Regions from separate parts of the Cobetia sp. MMG027 genome, predicted to be linked through region 1. Evidence: predicted binding sites of a transcription regulator. Region 1 holds the regulator's gene; each other region holds the start of a gene.
The links. Region 1 encodes LexA, which represses DNA repair genes until DNA is damaged. Its sites were predicted from a motif close to TACTGTNTANNTANACAGTA; they were not measured.

Region 1 (5,188 bases):
GACCTCACCGGCATGGAGCGTGACGCGGAGCGTCTGTATGAGCTGATCTGGCGTCAGTTCGTCGCCTGCCAGATGGTGCCGGCGGAGTATCTGTCCTCGACCCTGACCATCGAGGTCGATGGCTACGAGCTGCGTGCCAAGGGCCGGGTGCTCAAGTTTGACGGTTATACCCGCGTGATGAAGCCGGCGGGCAAGAAGGAAGAGGACCAGTCACTGCCGGACCTGGCCATCGGCGAGGTGCTGGAGCTGGTCGAGCTGGACCCGCAGCAGCACTTCACCAAGCCGACGGCGCGTTACACCGAAGCCAGTCTGGTCAAGGAGCTGGAGAAGCGCGGCATCGGCCGTCCTTCGACCTATGCGGCCATCATCTCGACCATTCAGGATCGTGGTTACGTGGCGCTGGAAAATCGGCGTTTCTACGCCGAGAAGCTGGGTGACATCGTCACTGATCGTCTCAGTGAATCCTTCAAGGACCTGATGGACTTCGGCTTCACCGCGCGCATGGAAGACTACCTCGATGAGGTGGCCAACGGTCAGCGCAACTGGCGTGAACTGCTGGATGCCTTCTACGCCGAGTTCAAGGCCGAGCTGGATCACGCCCAGTCAGAAGAGGGCATGCGCCCGAATCAGCCGGTGCCGACCGATATCGCCTGCCCGACCTGTGGTCGCGAGATGCAGATCCGTACCGCCTCCACCGGCGTCTTCCTGGGGTGCTCCGGTTACAACCTTCCGCCCAAGGAGCGCTGCAAGACCACCATCGACCTGTTGCCGGGGGATGAGGCGGTCGCCGCTGACGCGGATGAGAATGCCGAGACCGATGCACTGCGTGCCAAGCGCCGTTGCCCGATCTGCGCCACGGCCATGGACAGCTATCTGATCGACGAGCAGCGCAAGCTGCACGTCTGCGGCAACAGCCCGGACTGCGTGGGACATGAAGTCGAGCAGGGTCAGTTCCGCATCAAGGGCTACGATGGGCCGGTCATCGAGTGCGACAAGTGCGGTGCCGACATGCAGCTCAAGACCGGGCGTTTCGGCAAGTACTTCGGCTGCACCAACGAGGATTGCAAGAACACCCGCAAGCTGCTCAAGTCCGGGGAAGTGGCACCGCCGAAGATGGACCCGATCCCCATGCCGGAACTTGCCTGCGTGAAGGTCGAGGATCACTACGTGCTGCGTGATGGCGCCAGTGGCCTGTTCCTTGCCGCCAGTCAGTTCCCCAAGAATCGCGAGACGCGTCCGCCGCTGGTCAGCGAGCTCAAGGCGCATGCCGACGAGCTGCCGGAGAAGTATCACTTCATCCTCAAGGCGCCGGAGAAAGACCCCGATGGCCGCCCGACGCAGATTCGTTTCTCGCGCAAGGCCAAGGAGCAGTTCGTGATGACGGACGAGGATGGCAAGGCGACGGGGTGGAAGGCGACCTTCGACAACGGCCGTTGGGTCGTCGAGGACAAGCGCAAGGGAGCCAAGAGCTGATGAGCCAGCGTGGCCGCACCAATCAACTGCTGTATCAGGCCGAGTTGCTGCTGGAGCAGGCGGCCGTCGCGACGCGTGATGAGCATGCCGTCGCACGGCGCATGGCCGGTGAGGAAGGGGCGCTGGCGTTGATGGAGCTGGCATTGGCCTCGTTGATCGAGGAGTGCGCCGCGTCGGCACGCTGGCCTGAGGGCAGCTGGCGCGAGCGGCTGGCCACACCGCCGACTCCCGTGGCGGAAATCGAGCAGTTGCGAAGCCTGCAGGCGCAGCCGGACAGTTGGTTGAGCCAGCTGGTGGCCGATATCACGCGTTTGCATGAAGAGGGCGGTGCTGCCCGGCGTGAGGAAGGCCAGGCGCGTGGCGATGGTCTCATCATCGCCGCGGCGGCCAATGCGCCTCTGGCAGAGCGTCTCGCCACGGCAGTCAGCGCCATGAAGGCGTTGCTGTCACACCTTCGCGAGTCGAATGTGGAGTGGTAGCGTCGCGCCTTGCCTGACCCGAAGGCGCTGGCATGTCACGCACCTGTCATTCAGGTGACGCCTTGGCATGACGGGTGCTAGACTGGCGGCATTGTGGCAAGCCCTGCATTCTCCGGTACGACCATGGCTCTGGCTGTGGTCGTACTTTTTTCTGCATTGTCGCCAGTGACTGCAAGTCGCAGGGCCTGCCCGCCGTCAAGCTGACGATCACAACGACGCCGGTATCCTCAGGATGCCGTGCAGGAGGAATGACGTGTCCGATCCCGCCGTACTTGAAATCGTGCAAATGGAAGATGGGGAAGTGATCCTGCGTGCCGCCGAGAGTGAAGGTGAGCCACTTCTCAGTATCCGCATCTCCGATGAAGCTGCCGATCTGCTGCGTGACAATCGCTTCGAGGTCGCGCGTGAGATGATCGATCACGCCATCACCCGCACCCGCCTGTGGGATGGCGAGGATGATGAGGACGAGCAGTCGGAAGGCATGGTGCACTGAGCACTTCCCGCATGTCTGCCAGCCACGAAAAAACCCGCCAATCGGCGGGTTTTTTCGTGGATGCCCTGATGGCGACAATCGTCATCTGCGCGTCAGCGCTGTGAGGACAGACTGCCTGCGAGCCTTGAGATCAGTGCAGGCCGCCATCGCGGATCACGCCCACGCCGAGGCCCTCGATTTCCAGGCTGTCCGTGCGCAGATCCACCTTGATGGGAGCGAAGTCCTCGTTCTCGGCTTCCAGCCATACGTAATGGCCATCGCGACGGAAACGCTTCACCGTCACTTCATCCCCCAGACGCGCCACCACGATCTGTCCGTCACGCACGCTGCTCGTGCGGTGCACGGCCAGCAGGTCACCTTCCAGAATGCCGACATCCTTCATCGAGACCCCGCGCACGCGCAGCAGATAGTCGGCGGCAGGCGAGAAGTAGTCACTGGGCAGCGGGCAATGACGATCGATATGCTGGCTGGCCAGGATAGGGCTGCCAGCGGCCACTTCCCCGATGACCGGCAGGCCCTGCTCGCTATCCTCTTCCGCCTCGGCCAGAGACGGCACGCGGATGCCCCGCGAGGTGCCCGGTACCATCTCGATGGCTCCCTTGCGCTTCAGGGCACGCAGATGCTCTTCCGCGGCATTCGGTGAGCGAAAGCCCAGTGCCTGGGCGATTTCGGCACGCGTTGGCGGATAGCCTGAGGACTTGATGGTCTTGATGATGAAGTCGAAGACATCCTGCTGGCGCGGAGTAAGCGGCTGAGTCATGGGCATTGCCTTTTGCCTGGGCGGCATCTGAGCTGACGGCACGGGGTGTGCATCCATACAACTGTCATTGTATCCAGTCATGGCGGTCATGCAAGGCATCGTGGGTGCTTTGGCAGCAACGTTGCCGGCATCTTCGTCGACATCGACATGCTGACGCGAGACAGCGGGTGTCCGGGACACCCCATGACCATCCCGTCCCCGAGCGTCCCGCGTGAATGCGCGTCCTGCCGGTCTTGGCTGTCGAGTGTTTGAAACAACCAGCAATTGCCAGTCATGGCATGGACAGCTAGAATTATCTTGTTTCAAACGAATGTTCGTCGGGCGCATCAGGCTACCGGTACCTGACCCTGTGTGTCCTGTGCTTCTGTCCTGTGCTCGGGATACGGCTCGTGGCAGCCTCCGCCTCGGAGTCGCTGCCTGACACGCGGTGCGTGAAGACCGACATGTCGTTTGATTGACCTGCATGAGAAGAGTCGCCCCCGGGCCACGGCCTTGCCGTTTCCCGGGGGGACAAGGACTCCCGTGCCCCCTCGTGACTGATCACCTGACAAGGCATCCGCCCATGGCCCAGACCGATACCGTTACCCGTATCCTCGATACCGCCGAGGTCCTGTTCGCCGAGCGAGGCTTCGCCGAAACCTCGCTGCGCAATATCACCAGCAAGGCCAAGGTCAACCTGGCGGCGGTCAATTATCACTTCGGCTCAAAGAAGTCATTGATCCAGGCAGTGTTCGCCCGCTATCTCGACCCCTTCAGCGAGCGTTTCCATGCGGCACTCGACAGTGTCGAGCAGCAGCATGCCGGTCGTCAGGTGCCGCTGGAAACGCTGCTGGAAGTGATGGCGCGCACGGTGCTGGAGGTGCCGGCCGAGCGCAACAGCCTGCGTACCTTCATGCGCCTGCTCGGGCTTGCCTATACCCAGGGGCAGGGCCACATGCGTCGCTACATCCGCGAGCATTACGGCACGGTCTTCAGCCGCTTCGCCGAGCTCCTGAAGCTTGCGACGCCGGACCTGCCAGACAACGAGCGCTTCTGGCGTCTGCACTTCATGCTCGGCAGCGTGATCTTCACCTTCTCGGGACTGGACGCACTGCGCGATATCGAAGAGGCCGAATACGGCCATCACACCAGTGTGCGCGAGCTGATCCAGCACATGCGTCCGGTGGTGGTGGCGGCGATGGCGGCTCCGCTGCCGGCCTCGCTCGGAGATGGTGAAGCGGTCACCCAGGCGGCCAGCTGATGGCTTGCTGGGTGGCGGTGGATCTCACCCGCCAGCGTCTCGAGATACGCAATGACGCGCCGAGTGGCAGTCGTGATGCGCCGCCCCCCGCGGCTGACCCTGACACGCTGGTGCATGCCTGTGCGATCTCCAGCGGCCTCAACGGTATCGGCGAGCTCGATGGCAGCGGTTGCACGCCGACCGGCTGGCATGTGGTTCGCGCCGCGATCGGGGAGGGCAATCCGCGTGGTGCCGTCTATCGTGGGCGGCGCTTCACGGGAGAGGTGTTCACGCCTCGACTGGCCGCCGAGCACCCCGAACGCGACTGGATCCTGACGCGTATCCTGTGGCTCAGCGGTCGCGAGTCCGGCATCAACCGTGGCCGCAACGCGGCGGGACAGCGCGTCGACAGCCTGCGGCGCTACATCTACTTCCATGGCACGCCGACCAGCGAGCCGATGGGCACCCCGGCCTCCCATGGGTGCATTCGTCTGCGCGATGAGGATCTGCTGTGCCTTTACCGGCATGCGCCCGCCGGAACGCCAGTGCTGTTGCACGCCTGACGCTGCGTTGCCTGGCGGCTGGTGCTCGCGACTGTTCGAGTCGCGCTCAGTCGGCTAGAATTGCGCCTTTCCTCGCGCCGGCCGCCTGTCCTGAGGCTTGTCTTCCAGGCTGCCGAGCCCCGTAACGACATGAAACCCTGCCGTGCGTGCCATGCCTTGCAGCGCATGACACGGCCAGCAGGCCATGGACAGGAAGGATGT
Region 2 (5,188 bases), on a different contig from region 1:
CATATCAACAGCACACGCAGGAGGCGGTCATGCAGACTAGTGTTGTTGGCCCCTCGGCCAGCATGGGACTCCCCGCCAGTGACCAGCGCTTTCGCGAATTGCTGGAAAGCCTGCCACGCGTGGCAGTGCAGGGGTACGACAGCCAGCGCCGAGTGATCTATTGGAATGAGGCCAGCGAGCGACTGTATGGTTTCAGCGAGCAGGAAGCTCGAGGGCGTTGTCTTGAAGCCTTGCTGATACCGGATGAAATGGCGGACATCGTGGTGGATGCCCACCACGCGTGGGTCAATCACGGCACCCAGATCCCGGCGAGCGAGCTTGAGCTGAAGCACAAGTCAGGCGCACCGGTGCCGGTGTTCTCTCACCACGTCATGTTGGGTGAGCGGTCGGACAATCCATTGATGTTCTGCATCGACATCGATCTGGCGGGCGAGCGCAAGGTTCAGCGTGAGCTGGACTACATGACGCGATTCGATCCGCTGACCGAACTGCCCAATCGGCAGACGTTCGAGACTGAGCTCGAGAACATGCTCGGGGAGTGTCAGCGTCACGGCGATACCTTGATGGTGCTGTTCCTGGATATCGACCACTTCACCGAGATCAACGATACCCAGGGCTATGAGATGGGGGACCTCGTGATTCGCAGCGTCGCGTCGCGCTTGCAGGGGTTCCAGCGGAGTCAGGATCTACTGTCACGCTTCGGCGGCGATGAATTCGTCATGGCGATGCCGCGCCTGGATTATGAAAGTGATGCCTTGTCGGTCGTGGAGCGGATCCGCGAAGATTTCCAGCGCCCCTTCCAGATAGAAGGGCGTGAGTTGTTGCTGCGTCTGAGCATCGGCGTCAGCCTCTATCCCGAGAATGGCAATGATGCGCCGGAACTGGTGCGCAATGCAGACGTCGCCAAGCACCGAGCGAAGCAGGCCGGGCGTGATGGATATCAGTTCTTCAACCAGGAAGTGCGCGATGCCATGCTGCATCAGCATCATCTGGCGGGGCGCCTTCAGACGCTGTTGAGCGAGGATGGGGGTGGCGAGCTGTTCCTCCACTTCCAGCCTCAGGTCGCGGCGCGCAGTGAGCGTATCGAGTCGGTAGAGGCGCTGATGCGCTGGCATGCGCCCGAGGGGCCCATTCCCCCGACTGACTTCATCAAGGTGGCAGAGCGCACCAATCTGATCGAGCGCCTGGGTGACTGGGTGATTCGTCAGGCATGTCGCCAGCAGGCCGAGTGGCATGCCATGGGGATCAAGGGCTATCGGATCGATATCAATATCTCCGGGCGTCAGGCGATCAACAGCGACGTCTTCCAGCGTCTTGAGGCATGCGTGGCGGAATATGGCCTGACGCCACGGGACATCGGCATCGAGCTGACCGAGAACGTGTTGATCGATGCTGACGTCAAGGTGCGCGATAGCCTGCGTGCCCTGCACGACAGAGGCTACAAGATCGCGATCGATGATTTCGGGACCGGCTACTCCTCGATGAGCTACCTCAAGATGCTGCCGGTGACGGCGCTCAAGATCGATCGCTCCTTCGTGATCGAATGTGCTCAGGAACCCAAGGATCGCGCCATCATGGAAGCGACGGTCTTCCTCGGGCATCGACTGGGGCTGGAGGTGGTGGCCGAGGGGGTGGAGAATATCCAGCAACTCGAGCTGTTGCGCGAAATGCGCTGTGATCTCATTCAGGGGTACTACTTCTACAAGCCCATGGCGGCGGCGGATATCCAGCGGCTGCTGTCCGGGGGCAACAACCCGCCTCATCCTGGCGCCCATCGCCCGTCCAGTGATCCAACCAGTGCATCCAACGGTTGCCATTGAGTCAGCGTTGATCCGGTGCCGTTGTGGCATGGGACTGTTGCTGTGGATCGGCTTTTTAGTTTGCGGGCTAAAAGATATGATGCTGACAGTTGAAGCGGATGGACTGTCATCATCATCGATGAATCTGGGCATTCCTTCCTGACACCTGCGGGTCGAGCATCTCATGCTCCCCGCAGGTGTTTGCCGAGAGTGGCTGCGTCGTTCAATGCGCAGAGCTGTTCGCCCACTCTCGCTTCCTGCCTGCATTGCAGGTTGCGATGGTTCCTTGAGCGGGTTTCACGACCCTTCCGGCGATACCCTTGGGGTATCGATGACCGGACAAGCCAGTCCTTGTGACTGGCTTTTTTTATGCCTGTCATCCGTCCGTCAAGGTTGCCAGTCAGGCGCGGCACCCTCTCAGAACAGCCCCAGCTGTTGCGTCTCTTCGTGGGCCTTTAGTCGGACACCGACTCCCAGCAGGCGCACCGGTCGATGGCCACGTTGCCAGGCTTGCTCCATCAGCAGTGCGAAACTCCTGGCGTCCGGCAATGAGAGGGTGGAGGCGGGGAGGAGGCTTTCCAGCGTGGTGCTGGTGAAGTCGTTGAAGCGTACCTTGACGAACTGCTTGGCCAGCACCGGCTGTTCCTGGCGTGCGTGACGCTCCCCGAGGCGCTCCATCAGCATGGGAAGCTTGGCGAGGCAGGCGGAGAGATCCGGAAGATCCTGATCGAAAGTGCGTTCGACACTGATGGACTTCCGCTCTCTCTCGACCTTGACGGGGCGGTCATCAATGCCATGAGAGAGTTCATGCAGGCGATGTCCGAATTTGCCGAAGTGTTCGACCAGTGTGGTCAGTGGTGTCGTGCGGATGTCATCGCAGGTGGTAATCTCCAGCCGATTGAGGCGGGCCAGCGTGGCCGGGCCGACGCCATGCAGCTTGCCGACGGGCAGCTTACGAATGAAGGCGTCGCTGGACTCTGGCGTGATCACCGTCAGGCCATCGGGTTTCTCCCAGTCACTCGCGATCTTGGCCAGGAACTTGTTGGCGGCCACGCCGATCGACAGCGTGATCCCGGTGCGCTTCAGGGCTTCTTCCTTCAGCCAGCGCGCCATCCAGGTCGCGCTTCCCTGAAATTCCTCGATATCGCTGACGTCCAGGTAGGCTTCGTCCAGCGATAGAGGTTCCACCAGGAGTGTCAGTTCGTGAAACAGTGCCTGGATCTCCTGCGAGACGGCACGGTAGCGCTCGAAGTCGGGGGGGACGAGTATCAGTTGCGGACACAGGCGCAGGGCGCGCGCTGTGGACATCGCAGAGCGGACGCCGAAGGCGCGAGCCGGATAATTGCAGGTGGCGATCACGCCACGTTGCTCGGTGCGGCCACCGATGGCGATGGGCACCTCGCGCCACTCTGGGTGACGAAGCATCTCGACGGCGGCGTAGAAACAATCGCAGTCAGCATGAAGGATCTTGCGCATTCGCGCATCATCCTAAAAGACTGGATGGCTGTCCAGTATCAGGTGGCGTGTCGCCTCATTCTTCGTCCAGATATGACAACGCCCGGCAGACGTGATGCCTGCCGGGCGTTGTCGTATTTCCTGTTGCCGTTGCCAGGCTACCCTGGCCGGCGGATTACAGCGTCATCGCCGCCACCCAGCCGAAGACGATCAACGGGATGTTGTAGTGGATGAAGGTCGGCACCACGCTGTCCCAGATATGATCATGCTGTTGATCGACATTCAGGCCTGCCGTCGGGCCGAGCGTGGAGTCGGAGGCGGGGGAGCCAGCATCGCCCAGTGCGGCCGCGGTGCCGATCAGGGCGACGGTCGCCAGGGGGGAAAAGCCGAACTGCAGGGCCAGCGGGACATAGATCGCCGCGATGATCGGGATGGTGGAAAAGCTGGAGCCGATGCCCAGCGTGATGAAGAGTCCGACCATCAGCATGACGAGCGCGGCCAACGGCTTGTTGTCTCCGATGATGTGGAAGGAGGCATCCACCAGGGTCTGGATATCACCCGTGGCTTTCATGACGGAGGCGAAGCCGGCTGCCGAGATCATGATGAAGCCGATCAGGGCCATCATGCGCATGCCGGAGGTGAACAGGTCGTCGGCTTCGTTCCACTTGAACAGGCCACCCAGGGAAAGAATGGCGAAGCCGACCAGACCGCCTAGGATCATCGAGCCGGAATAGAGCTGGATGCCCAGGGCGGCGATGATGGCGACCCCAGCCATGATCAGGCCGCTGCGGGATGGTGCGTGCACTGGAGTATGGTGCGGGACGTTGGTCGACTTGATCTCGCGATTGGCGTAGTCACGCGGCTTGCGATAGGAGACGAAGACCGCAGTCAGCAGTCCCAGGAACATGCCGCCTACCGGAATGGCCATCGCCATCGGCACCATGCCGCGGGTGACTTCCAGCCCCATTGCCTGGCCCGCTTCATTGATGTTGGCCAGCAGGATGTCATTGAGGAAGATGGAACCGAAGCCCACCGGCAGCAGCATGTAGGGAGCCGTCAGACCAAAGGTCAGGGCACAGGCGACGGCGCGGCGATCCAGGCGCAGGCGGTTCATGGCCACCAGCAGTGGCGGAATCAGGATCGGAATGAAGGCGATGTGGACAGGAATCAGGTTCTGGGACGAGATCGCCACCAATGTCACGCTGCCCAGCAAGCCGTACTTGATGGCGGTCTGACGGCGAGGGGTGCTCTCTCCATTGAGCATGCCGATCAGGCGTGCCGCAAGGAGATCCGGCAGGCCGGAGCGAGACAGGGCCACGGCAAAGGCACCGAGCGTGGCATAGGCCAGGGCGACCTTGGCACCACCGCCGACGCCGTCGTTGAAGGCGCCGAGAGTGTCAGTCAGAGACAGGCCACTGAACAGGCCGCCGACCAAGGCGCCGGCCACCAGAGCGAAGACGACCGAGACTCGGGCCAGTGACAGGCCGACCATGACCAGAACGGCCAGTATTACCGCATTCATGCGAGTACCTCATTAAGGGAGATGTGCCTATGGAGCGGGGGTTGCAGGTGTGCGCGGCCACCCGATCCCGGGCAATACCTCGCAAGTCGTGCTGATCGCTTACGTCAGGCGGTTTCGTCCTGAAACTGCCAGAAAACGGCGCGTTATCATACCAGAGCGAGGTCCCAAGCTGAATGGCCGATGAATGACCTCATGGAACGCGGCCGCCGGCGGCACGGTTGGCGCAAGGGAAGGGCTTTTTGTAGAATGCCACGCTGCCCGGCGGCTGCAGTCGCAGGCGTTATTCAACAGGAGAGCGCATGCTGGAGCTTGAAAATGCCCGTGTCATCGGCATGGGCAATGATCGCCGTGTCTATCAGGACCCCCGTGATCCTCGGCGCTGCATCAAGGTACCGCGCTATCCCGACAAAGG
Region 3 (5,188 bases), on a different contig from region 1:
CGGGCATCCCAGATCCACCAGGTGCCCCAGGTGGGAATGCCCCATACCGAGCCGGAAAACAGCGCCAGTGCCGTCATCAAGGCGCCGACGGGAGCGGCGGCCGTGGCGGCCATGTCCGCCAGCTTGATCTTCCAGACAAGGAAGATGAGTGCGCATGCCGCCAGCAGCATGAAGCAGGACTGGGCGAGAATCGCCGCCGGCACATGCACGTAGATGATGCGGAAGCTGTTGCCCTGCTGGTAATCCGCCGGCGCGAAGGCCAGTCCCCAGGCACTGCCGGCCACCAGCGCGAGGATCGCCACGGCCCATAGCCACGGCAGCCAGCGCTGGCTGGCCGCGAAGAAGGTCGCCGGTGTGCCCAAGCGATGCAGCCATGGCCACAGCCCACCCTTGCGCGGGCGAACCTTGCGAGCAGGCGCTTGATGAGAGTCGGAATCGGCGTTCACACGAGCCTCTTGTCAGGGGCGAAAGGATATCTGGCGAAGTGCTGGCGGCACTCAGGCCACCCTCTGCCAGCCGGCAGGGAGCAGGGACTAGCCATTGATGCTCAACCTCAGGCCGGCGGCGATGGCAAGCGGCGCCAGCAACAGTGCCAGCGCCAGCATCGCACCCAGCATGGCCAGGTGGGCGGCGCTGGGCATGCCGGTGACGGCGCTCTGCACCGCGCCGGCGCCGAAGATCAGCACGGGAATGTACAGCGGCAGGATGATCAGCGAGAGCAGCACGCCGCCGCGCCGCAGCCCGACCGTCAGCGCCGCGCCGATCGCGCCGATCAGCGACAGGCTCAGACTGCCCAGCGCCAGCGAGGCGATCAGCACGCCAAAGGCGCCGCTCGGCAGCCCCAGCATCACGCCCAGCAGCGGCGCCATCAGCGCCAGCGGCAGACCGGTCAACAGCCAGTGCCCCGCCACCTTGGCCAGCACCAGCAATGGCAACGGCTGGGGGGTCAGCAGCAGTTGCTCAAGGCTACCGTCGTCGAGGTCCTGCCGGAACAGCCCCTCAAGTGACAGCAACGTGGCCAGCAAGGCCGCCACCCACAGCAGCCCCGGCGCCAGTGTCGCCAGCAGCGCCTTGTCCGGCGAGATCCCCAGCGGAAACAGCGTGATCACCAGGGCGAAGAATACCAGCGGGTTGATCAGCTCACTGCGCCGGCGCAACGCCTGACGCAGGTCGCGTCGAAGTGTCGCCTTGAGTGCTCCACCCAACGAGCAGGCAACGGGAGACTCGGACAATGGTGTCAGAGGATCATGTCTCATGCCCAGGCACCCTCCCTCGACTCCGCGCCAGCGCGTTGCCCAAGGCCTATTCGGCGCAATCGCGAGACATCCGAGAAGCGATGGTGGGTCGTCATCACCACGCTGCCACCCCGCTCGGCATGCGCCAGCAGCAGCGCCTCCAGCGCCTGGACGCCATCGATGTCGATGGCGGTGAAGGGCTCGTCGAGCACCCACAGTCGACGCGGTGTCAGATGCAATCGCGCCAGGGCGATGCGCCGCTGCTGACCAGCCGACAGCTGCTGGGCCGGGACATCCTCGAAGCCGGCAAGCCCCACGGCGTCCAGCGCTGCCCAGGCGAGCGAGCGTCGCTCCGCGGCGTTTCGAGAAGATGCAGCGTCACCGAGCGCCTGATACCAGGCAAGATTCTCCAATGCCGTCAGCGTGCCCTTGATGCCGGGCTGGTGACCCAGATAGAGCAGTGATCCCAGAAAGTCGTCGCGCACCCGCGAGGCAGGCTGCCCCTGCCAGAGCACTTCGCCTTCGTGATCATGGAACTGCCCGGACAGAATCTTGAGCAGGGTGGTCTTGCCACTGCCATTGGGGCCTTCGATCTGCAGGATCTCGCCCGCCGCGAGGCTGAAGTCGAGCGCCTGGAACAGCCAGCGCTCATCGCGCTCACACCCAAGCGCCCGCACCGCCAGCAAGGGCGGCACGCAACGGGCTTCATCGCTGACTGGCTGGATCGACATCCCGACATCTCGCGGCTGGTCAGTCGCGGAGCGCGACATCAGAGGCTGGTCCCGAGGGATCCAATCGCGTCATTCTACGAGCTGAAGCCGGCACTGGCCACCGGTCGCCCGAATGACGCGACCCGCACGCGTCGAGCCTTGCACGGGAGTCAAGTTCTCGCGCGCTCCATCAGCAAAGCATGGTGCACATTCATACGACACACCCATCGCCTGATTGGCATCGACGACCGACTCACCCCTTGCCACCTCGCGCTGGCTTGCTATGATGCAGACACTGTATACAAAAACAGTACTCATACAGTATCGTCATCGCATGCCTGGCATTGCCCGGGCAGCAGACCGAACGGGTCGGCTCTCATCGCGTTGTCATCATGTTCGCAGAGCCTATCAGGCCGCAGATGAACTCAGCCTGACGACCTTTCACGCTGCATCGCAGGTCGGCTCCCTCTGCCGACCGCACAGCATCAGGGGATAGCTCATGTCACGTCTTCACGCTCCACACTACCTTCAGCGCCTTCACAATCTGCCGCTCAATGACGAGGCCTGGCAGGAAATCACTGCCAGCGACATGATGGATATCCCGTTGCTCGGCAACATCACCGCCGGCATGCCCATCGAAGCCATCGCCGACTGTGGCACGATCGCCGTGCCGACGCGCATGGTGCGACGCAATACCTACGCCCTGCGCGTTCGCGGCCACTCGATGATCAACTGCAATATCCATGATGGCGACATCATCATCATCGAGCGCAGTGAAAGTGCCGAGAATGGTGAGACCGCCGTGGTGATGATCAACCAGCAGGAAGTGACGCTGAAGAAGCTGTATATCGAGAAGAGCGGTGTACGCCTGCAACCGGCCAACGACAGCATGGCCCCCATCTACCTCAAGAATGCCGATATCGAAGTGCTGGGCATGGTGATGGGTGTCGTTCGCGGCAACGCCGTCACTCATTGAGGGCGACGCTTTGCTAAGATGGCACGATGAGCTATCAGATACCTGCACTGGCGCCAGAGGCGCATCACGAGCACAGCATCGAGATCGAGAAGAGCCGCTTCATCGCCTGGCTGGCCCACGCTCCGACACCAGACGCCATGACGCGGCTGCTGGTAAAGGCGCATCTCGCCCATCCCAATGCACGTCATCACTGCACGGCATTCATCGCGGGTGCGCCGAATGAGCAAAATGCCATCGGCTTCTCCGATGACGGAGAGCCGGGCGGTACCGCCGGCAGGCCGATGTATCAGGTACTGGAAGGCAGCGGCGTGGGGCAGATCGCCTGCGTGGTGATCCGCTACTTCGGCGGCATCAAGCTGGGCACCGGTGGCCTGGCTCGTGCATACAGTCGTGCCGTGCTCGACGCCCTCGAGCGACTGCCCACCACCACCTTCACGCCGCGTACGCCCAGGCGCCTCAAGGTCGGATTCGCTCATGAGGCCGACGTGCGTCACTGGCTGAGCGGCTACGATGTACCGGTGGATGCCAGCGACTATGCCGCCGATGGCGTGGTGTTGACGGCCGGCTGGCCGCAAGGCGGCGCTCAGCCGCCGCTGGAAGAGCTGCATGCGCGCCTCAAGGGCGCACTGGAAGTGCTCGAAGACCAAGGCTGAGCGTTTCCAGCCACTGTCTCCTCCCCCAGTGACCTCTGCTTCCCGATAGCACAAACGCCACCGCCGCTCCTCTCAGAGCGGCGGTGGCGTTTTCATTCATCATGCTCAACCAATGTGACTCAGCTACGGCAGATACACCAGGTCAGAGAGCATCTACGTAGTTGGCAATGCCTGTCCTGGCCTCTGACAGAGCTCCCACCTTTGGCTCATCGCCCATGTTGAGGCCTTCAGCGTATACGAAGTGCTGATCCGTGATGCCCATCAGCCCGAGCATCGACTTGAGATGCGGCGTCTGGGAGTCCAGGTCACTGCCCGCATACATCCCGCCACGTGCTGCCAGCACCAGTGCCTGCTTGCCTTCCAGCAGACCCACGGGCCCTTTCTCGGTATAGCGGAAGGTCTCGCCGGCACGCAGCACCCGGTCGAACCACGCCTTCATCTGCGTCGGCAGGCCCAGATTGTAGAGCGGTGCCGCGATGACCAGCAGGTCAGCCGCTCTCAGCTCGGCCAGGAAACCATCAGACAGCTCGGCGAGCTTGCGTTGCTCGGCGCTTCGCTCATCCGCCGGCGTCATCCATGCCTGCATCTCGGCGGCACCCAGGTGCGGAAGATCGCGCTCGACCAGATCATGATGCGTCAACTGATGCTCGTGACCGGACGCCTGCAAGGCATCCACGAACGCGGAAGCCAGTTCACGAGAGTTGCCTTTTTCTCCGAACAGGGAAGATGAGACCAGCAGAACATTGAGCGGTGTGGCAGACATGGCAGGTTCTCCGCAGACAGAAAGGACGATTTCCCATCACGAGCCAGGCTTGGCATCCGTTGCCCGTGATGGAGAGCTGCCCGCCATGATAGATGAACTCCGTGGCACGAAAAGCGATAAAGATCGCACCAACCATTCGAAAAAATCGACGAAAAAAACGTCATGTCAGGGGAGGTATGCCTCTCCACAGCCACTCAGATCTCGAGATTCTCCTCCTTTTCGCGTCAGAGTCAGCTCGGAGGTCAGCGGATACGGGGTACCTTGCATGGTGTCGAAGCAGGCACCCGGCGTCAGGCTCAGTTTCAGCCACCCCCTGCCGACTGAAGCGCGCGGCAAGCGCGCCGACAGCACCTTGCCATGCTTGCCGTCGTCATTGACCCGATAGGGTAACGTCAACTGACTGAGCGACGATGACTCCTGCTCCTGCTCCTGCTTGCCGCTCTCGTTCCCGGCAACGCCAGAGCTGCTGTCATCGGTGCCTGTAGCGTCCTGCGACACCCGCGCCTTGCCTTGCACGGCACCCAACAGGTCGGGCGATGCCGTCACCGTCATCCGGTTATGCGCTCGATCCAGACTGATACGCCACTCAGGCTCGTGACCCTGTGCCACCAGCAGCGGCTGGTCATCGGGGATCTGGATGGTGCGCTGATCATCCTGAACGCACTCAAGATTGCCGCGCGCATTGTGCAGCGTGGCTTCCCGCCCCTTGAACCAGACTTCCAGTTCACGGGCTCCCCCCTCGGCCTGTTGACGCTGCCGCTCGGAGACCGGGGCGTCATTGGCCCGATAACGGGCGCCGGAAGCACTCACCACATGCCCCAGGGCGTAGGCATGCTGACGCGACCATAGCC
Region 4 (5,188 bases), on a different contig from region 1:
CAGCGCGAGATCGTCGAGGAGCATGGCTATGAGCTGGTCGAGCATGCGCTGGTGCTCTACGTGCGTCCCAAGGACACCAAGAGCGACAGCTGATGCTCAGGCCTCGCCTGTGTCAGGGATGACAAGGTTCGCTGCAGGACAGAAACACCAACGGCCGCCCCACAGGGACGGCCGTTGGTGTTTCTGGCGTTCGAACTGCCAGGAGGTTCATTGGACGAATGGACGTCGGGAAGGCGGCCTGTCGGGGCTCAGTGACGGCTGTCCGCCGCGCTGAGCATCTCGCGTGCGTGTGCCAGGGTCTGCTCGGACAGGTGAATGCCGCCCAGCATGCGTGCCAGCTCCCGCACGCGGCCACTCTCGTCCAGCAGTGCCATGTGGGTACGTGTGGTGTTCTTCTCTGCCTGCTTCTCGATATGCAGATGTTGATGCGCCTGGGCCGCGACCTGAGGCAGGTGGGTGACGGTCAGCACCTGACCCTTGTCGCCCAGTCGGCGCAGCAGCTGACCGACGATCTCGGCGGTCGCACCGGAGATGCCGACATCCACTTCATCGAAGACCAGGCTGGGAATGGTCGAGCGACTGGCGGCCACCACCTGAATGGCCAGCGAGACGCGGGACAGTTCACCGCCCGAGGCGACCTTGGCCAGCGCCCGCGGCGGCTGCCCCGGGTTGGCACTGATGCGGAAGTGGATGCGCTCCATGCCTTCGGGTTGCGGGCGCTCGCGTGGCTCGACGGCAACCTCGAACGTCGCCTTGCCCATGCCGAGGAAGGCCAGTTGATCCTGGATGTCGCTGGCCAGCTGGGGGGCGGCAGCGGCTCGTGACGTACCGACCGCAGTAGCCAGGATCTTCCAGGCATCCCGGCGGGCCGCCACTTCCTGGCGCAGTGCCTCGATGGCCTCCTCGTCACCCCCGAGCCCTTCCAGCTCCTCGCTCAGTCGCTGGTGCAGGCCATGCAGCTCCTCGGGCAAGACATGATGCTTGCGGGCGATCTGGTGGATGCGCCCAAGGCGCTCATCGACGAAGGCCAGGCGCTCCGGGTCGAGTTCGGTGACTTCGACGAAGCGGTTCAGCTCGCGTGCCGCTTCTTCTATCTGGATGCGTGCCTCTTCCAGCATGCCCAGTGCGCTGGCCAGCGAACCCTGCTCGCTGCCCGGCAGGTGTGTCAGTCGCGCCACGGCCTGATTGAGGCGCGCGAGGGCGCCTTCATCATCATGATCGCAGCACTCGGCGGCGGCCTGCGCCTCGCTGAGAATCTGTTCGGCATTGGCCAGGGTTTCCTGCTCCTGCTCCAGTGCCTCCAGCTCGCCCTCGCTGAGTGCCAGCTCATCAAGCTCCTCGACCTGATAGCGCAACAGCTGGCGACGAGCGCGTACCTCGTCGCCATCATTGCTCATGCGCTTGAGGCGGCGATGTGCCTCCTGCCAGTGGCGGAAGTCCTCGCGCAGCTGCGTGACCTGCGCCTCGATCCCGGCGTACTCGTCGAGCTGACGCAGGTGCGTCTCTTCCTTCAGCAGCGAGTGGTGGGCGTGCTGGGAATGGATGTCGATCAGGTGCTCACCCAGTTCCCGCAGGTCCGCGATGGTGCAGGGGGTGCCGTTGATCCAGGCCTTCGAGCGTCCGCTGGCGGTGATCACCCGGCGCAGCAGGCAGTCGTCGCTGCCCAGCTCGCGTTCGTCAAGCCACTCGCGCGCGTCGCTGAGGCTTGTGATATCGAAGCGTGCGATGAGATCCGCGCGATCCGCGCCGTGTCGCACGCTGCCAGCATCGGCACGTTCGCCCAGGCACAGGCCGAGCGCACCGAGCAGGATGGACTTGCCGGCACCCGTCTCGCCGGTGATGGCGGTCATGCCGCGGCGAAAATCGAGTTCCAGTGTCTCGACGATGGCGAAATCTTGAATGGCGAGCTGTAGCAGCATGACTACCTCCGAAGGGAAGCTGGGGCGTACGCCGTGCCGATCATTGCCCGTTTCGGGGGTGACTACGGAGTCGCCATACAGGATGTACATACAGTGTATATGGCTTTTTATACAGCACGCTCCGTCGGCCTTCAATCCATGCCGGACTCAGCTGGCAGAAAAGCCGCATCGAAGGCTTGAGAAGCCGAGTGCCGGCCCCATATAAAGGCCCTGACACTCATCGTCGGCAGCAATGGCGCGGCCTTGCTGCCCTACAGGCAACTCATGGCCTGTCTTCAGGGGCTTGCCTTCGTCGTCTCGAGGCAGGCTCCGCAGGCCACGAACAGGGCAATGGCGCACAGACGTCGGCCCGCAGGAGAACAGCATGGCTCAGGATCCGCAGACCCCGATGGATGAAGAACTTCAGCGTGCCGCTCGCGACGCCGAGCCGCAGCCGGAAACTCCGGAAGGCGAAGTGATTGAAGACATACTGGATGCCACCGATGTCGCCGCCGAAAGCGAAGGTGAGCTGATCGACAATCCGGAAGCCGAGATGCTGGCCGCTCAGGTCGAGGAACTCGAGCAGGCGGTGAAGGAGGCGAAGGACCAGGCGCTGCGTTCAGCTGCCGAGGCGCAGAACGCGCGCCGTCGCGCCGAACAGGATGCCGAGAAGGCTCGCAAGTTCGCGCTGGAGAAGTTCGTCAAGGAAATGCTGCCGGTGGTGGACTCGCTCGAGAAGGCGCTTGAGTCCATGAGCGACGACGAGGCAGCCAAGGCGCATGTCGAAGGTATCGAGATGACCTTGAAAATGCAGCTGGATGCCCTGAACAAGTCAGGCGTCGAGCAGCTGGACCCGCACGGCGAGCCCTTCGACCCGGAATACCATCAGGCGGTCGCCATGGTGCCATCTCCGGATGCCGAGCCGAACAGCGTCATCGACGTGATGCAGAAGGGCTACACCCTCAATGGTCGCCTGGTGCGTCCGGCGATGGTCGCGGTCAGCAAGGCCAACTGAGGCCCTGCGGGGTCGAGTGGCCATGAGGGCATGTGTCGTGATGGCACATGCCCGCCCTGCGGGGCTTCAAGGAGGATCAGGGCGGCAAAAAATGCCAGCACACCCTTGAAAGCCTGACGCGTGACCCCACTTATTGAAGCAAGTTCAGGTGCCGACACAAGGTACCGACAACCAGACTCATCTTTCAGGCTAGCAACAGATTCGAGGTATACGATTATGGGACGCATCATCGGTATTGACTTGGGTACTACCAACTCCTGTGTGGCAGTGCTCGACGGCGACAAGACCAAGGTCATCGAAAACGCTGAAGGTGGCCGCACCACGCCGTCCATCATCGCCTACACCGACGACAACGAGATCCTTGTCGGTCAGTCGGCCAAGCGTCAGGCAGTGACCAACCCGGAGAACACCCTGTTCGCGGTCAAGCGTCTGATCGGTCGCAAGTTCAAGGATGATGTCGTCCAGAAAGACATCAAGATGGTGCCGTACAAGATCGTCGAAGCCGACAATGGCGATGCCTGGGTCCAGGTGAAGGACAAGAAGATGGCACCGCCGCAGATCAGTGCGGAAATCCTCAAGAAGATGAAGAAGACCGCAGAAGACTACCTCGGTGAAGAAGTCACCGAAGCGGTCATCACCGTGCCGGCCTACTTCAACGACTCCCAGCGTCAGGCGACCAAGGACGCCGGCCGCATCGCGGGTCTCGAGGTCAAGCGCATCATCAACGAGCCGACTGCCGCGGCACTCGCCTACGGCATGGACAAGTCTCGTGGTGACAAGACCATCGCGGTCTACGACCTGGGTGGCGGTACCTTCGATATCTCCATCATCGAAGTCGCGGACGTCGACGGTGAGACCCAGTTCGAAGTGCTCGCCACCAACGGCGACACCTTCCTGGGCGGTGAAGATTTCGACATGCATCTGATCAACTACCTCGTTGACCAGTTCAAGTCCGACAGCGGCATCGACCTGTCCGGCGACAATCTCGCCATGCAGCGTCTGAAGGAAGCTGCCGAGAAGGCCAAGATCGAGCTGTCCAGCGCTCAGCAGACCGACGTGAACCTGCCGTACATCACCGCAGACAACACCGGTCCGAAGCACCTGAACGTCAAGGTGACCCGTTCCAAGCTCGAGTCGCTGGTCGATGAGCTGGTCGCTCGCTCCCTGAAGCCGTGCCAGACCGCTCTGGCCGATGCCGGCCTGTCCGCTTCCGAGATCGACGATGTCATCCTGGTCGGTGGTCAGACTCGCATGCCGCTGGTGCAGTCCAAGGTCGCCGAATTCTTCGGCAAGGAAGCGCGCAAGGACGTCAACCCGGATGAAGCGGTCGCCGTCGGCGCCGGTATCCAGGGCGGCGTGCTGGGTGGCGACGTCAAGGACGTGCTGCTGCTGGACGTGACGCCGCTGACGCTGGGCATCGAGACCATGGGTGGCGTGCTGACTCCGCTGATCGAGAAGAACACCACCATCCCGACCAAGAAGTCTCAGGTGTTCTCCACCGCTGACGACAACCAGGGCGCGGTGACCATCCACGTCCTGCAGGGTGAGCGCAAGCAGGCGGCACAGAACAAGTCCCTGGGTCGTTTCGACCTGGCCGACATTCCGCCGGCCCCGCGTGGTGTGCCGCAGATCGAAGTCGCCTTCGATCTGGATGCCAACGGTATCCTGAACGTGTCCGCCAAGGACAAGGCCACCGGCAAGGAACAGTCCATCGTCATCAAGTCTTCCGGCGGCCTGTCCGACGAAGAGATCGAACAGATGGTGCGTGACGCGGAAGCCAACGCCGACGAGGACAAGAAGTTCGAGGAAATGGTCCAGCTGCGCAATCAGGCCGATGGCATGATCCACGCGACCAGAAAGACCCTGACCGAAGCCGGTGACAAGGCCGAGGCCAGCGAGAAGGAAGCCATCGAGACGGCGATCTCCGAGCTGGAAGAAGCCCTGAAAGGCGATGACAAGGACGCGATCCAGGCCAAGCTGGATGCGCTGACCGAAGCCTCCGGCAACCTGGCGCAGAAGATGTACGCCGAGCAGGGTGCCCAGGGTGAGCAGGCTGGCGACGGTCAGGCTGACAAGAAGCAAGACGACGACGTGGTTGACGCCGAGTACGAGGAAGTCAACGACGACAAGAAGTCCTGAGGGATCTCTTGAACGACGTCTGATGACAGCGCGGGAGCCTTGCGAAGGTGTCCCGCGTTGTCGTTTGCACCGGTAGCGTATCGCGTGGGCGCACGCTGTCGGTGACAGCCGATATCCCAGAACAGACAGGCAGCCT

Region 2: dinB (DNA polymerase IV) is a predicted target of LexA. The motif match lies at 3,294-3,313, and genes of this name have one in related genera.
Region 3: PJK54_RS04810 (LexA family protein) is a predicted target of LexA. The motif match lies at 2,239-2,258, and genes of this name have one in related genera.
Region 4: recN (DNA repair protein RecN) is a predicted target of LexA. The motif match lies at 1,996-2,015, and genes of this name have one in related genera.

The regions. Positions count from the first base shown of each region.
Region 1 is NZ_JAQJIO010000005.1:291,615-296,802, forward strand. Features, by position in the region: gene topA (type I DNA topoisomerase) at 1-1,473, shown strand, start outside; gene PJK54_RS08775 (DUF6586 family protein) at 1,473-1,952, shown strand; gene PJK54_RS08780 (hypothetical protein) at 2,206-2,445, shown strand; gene lexA (transcriptional repressor LexA) at 2,576-3,205, opposite strand; gene PJK54_RS08790 (TetR/AcrR family transcriptional regulator) at 3,768-4,445, shown strand; gene PJK54_RS08795 (L,D-transpeptidase) at 4,445-4,987, shown strand.
Region 2 is NZ_JAQJIO010000001.1:118,559-123,746, forward strand. Features, by position in the region: gene PJK54_RS00500 (putative bifunctional diguanylate cyclase/phosphodiesterase) at 30-1,820, shown strand; gene dinB (DNA polymerase IV) at 2,217-3,275, opposite strand; gene PJK54_RS00510 (Na+/H+ antiporter family protein) at 3,430-4,776, opposite strand; gene PJK54_RS00515 (YrbL family protein) at 5,076-5,188, shown strand, end outside.
Region 3 is NZ_JAQJIO010000003.1:155,700-160,887, reverse strand. Features, by position in the region: gene PJK54_RS04825 (heme ABC transporter permease) at 1-383, opposite strand, end outside; gene ccmB (heme exporter protein CcmB) at 534-1,256, opposite strand; gene ccmA (cytochrome c biogenesis heme-transporting ATPase CcmA) at 1,253-1,966, opposite strand; gene PJK54_RS04810 (LexA family protein) at 2,445-2,921, shown strand; gene PJK54_RS04805 (IMPACT family protein) at 2,948-3,574, shown strand; gene PJK54_RS04800 (FMN-dependent NADH-azoreductase) at 3,717-4,337, opposite strand; gene PJK54_RS04795 (MliC family protein) at 4,503-5,188, opposite strand, start outside.
Region 4 is NZ_JAQJIO010000006.1:51,215-56,402, reverse strand. Features, by position in the region: gene fur (ferric iron uptake transcriptional regulator) at 1-93, shown strand, start outside; gene recN (DNA repair protein RecN) at 249-1,919, opposite strand; gene grpE (nucleotide exchange factor GrpE) at 2,284-2,913, shown strand; gene dnaK (molecular chaperone DnaK) at 3,130-5,052, shown strand.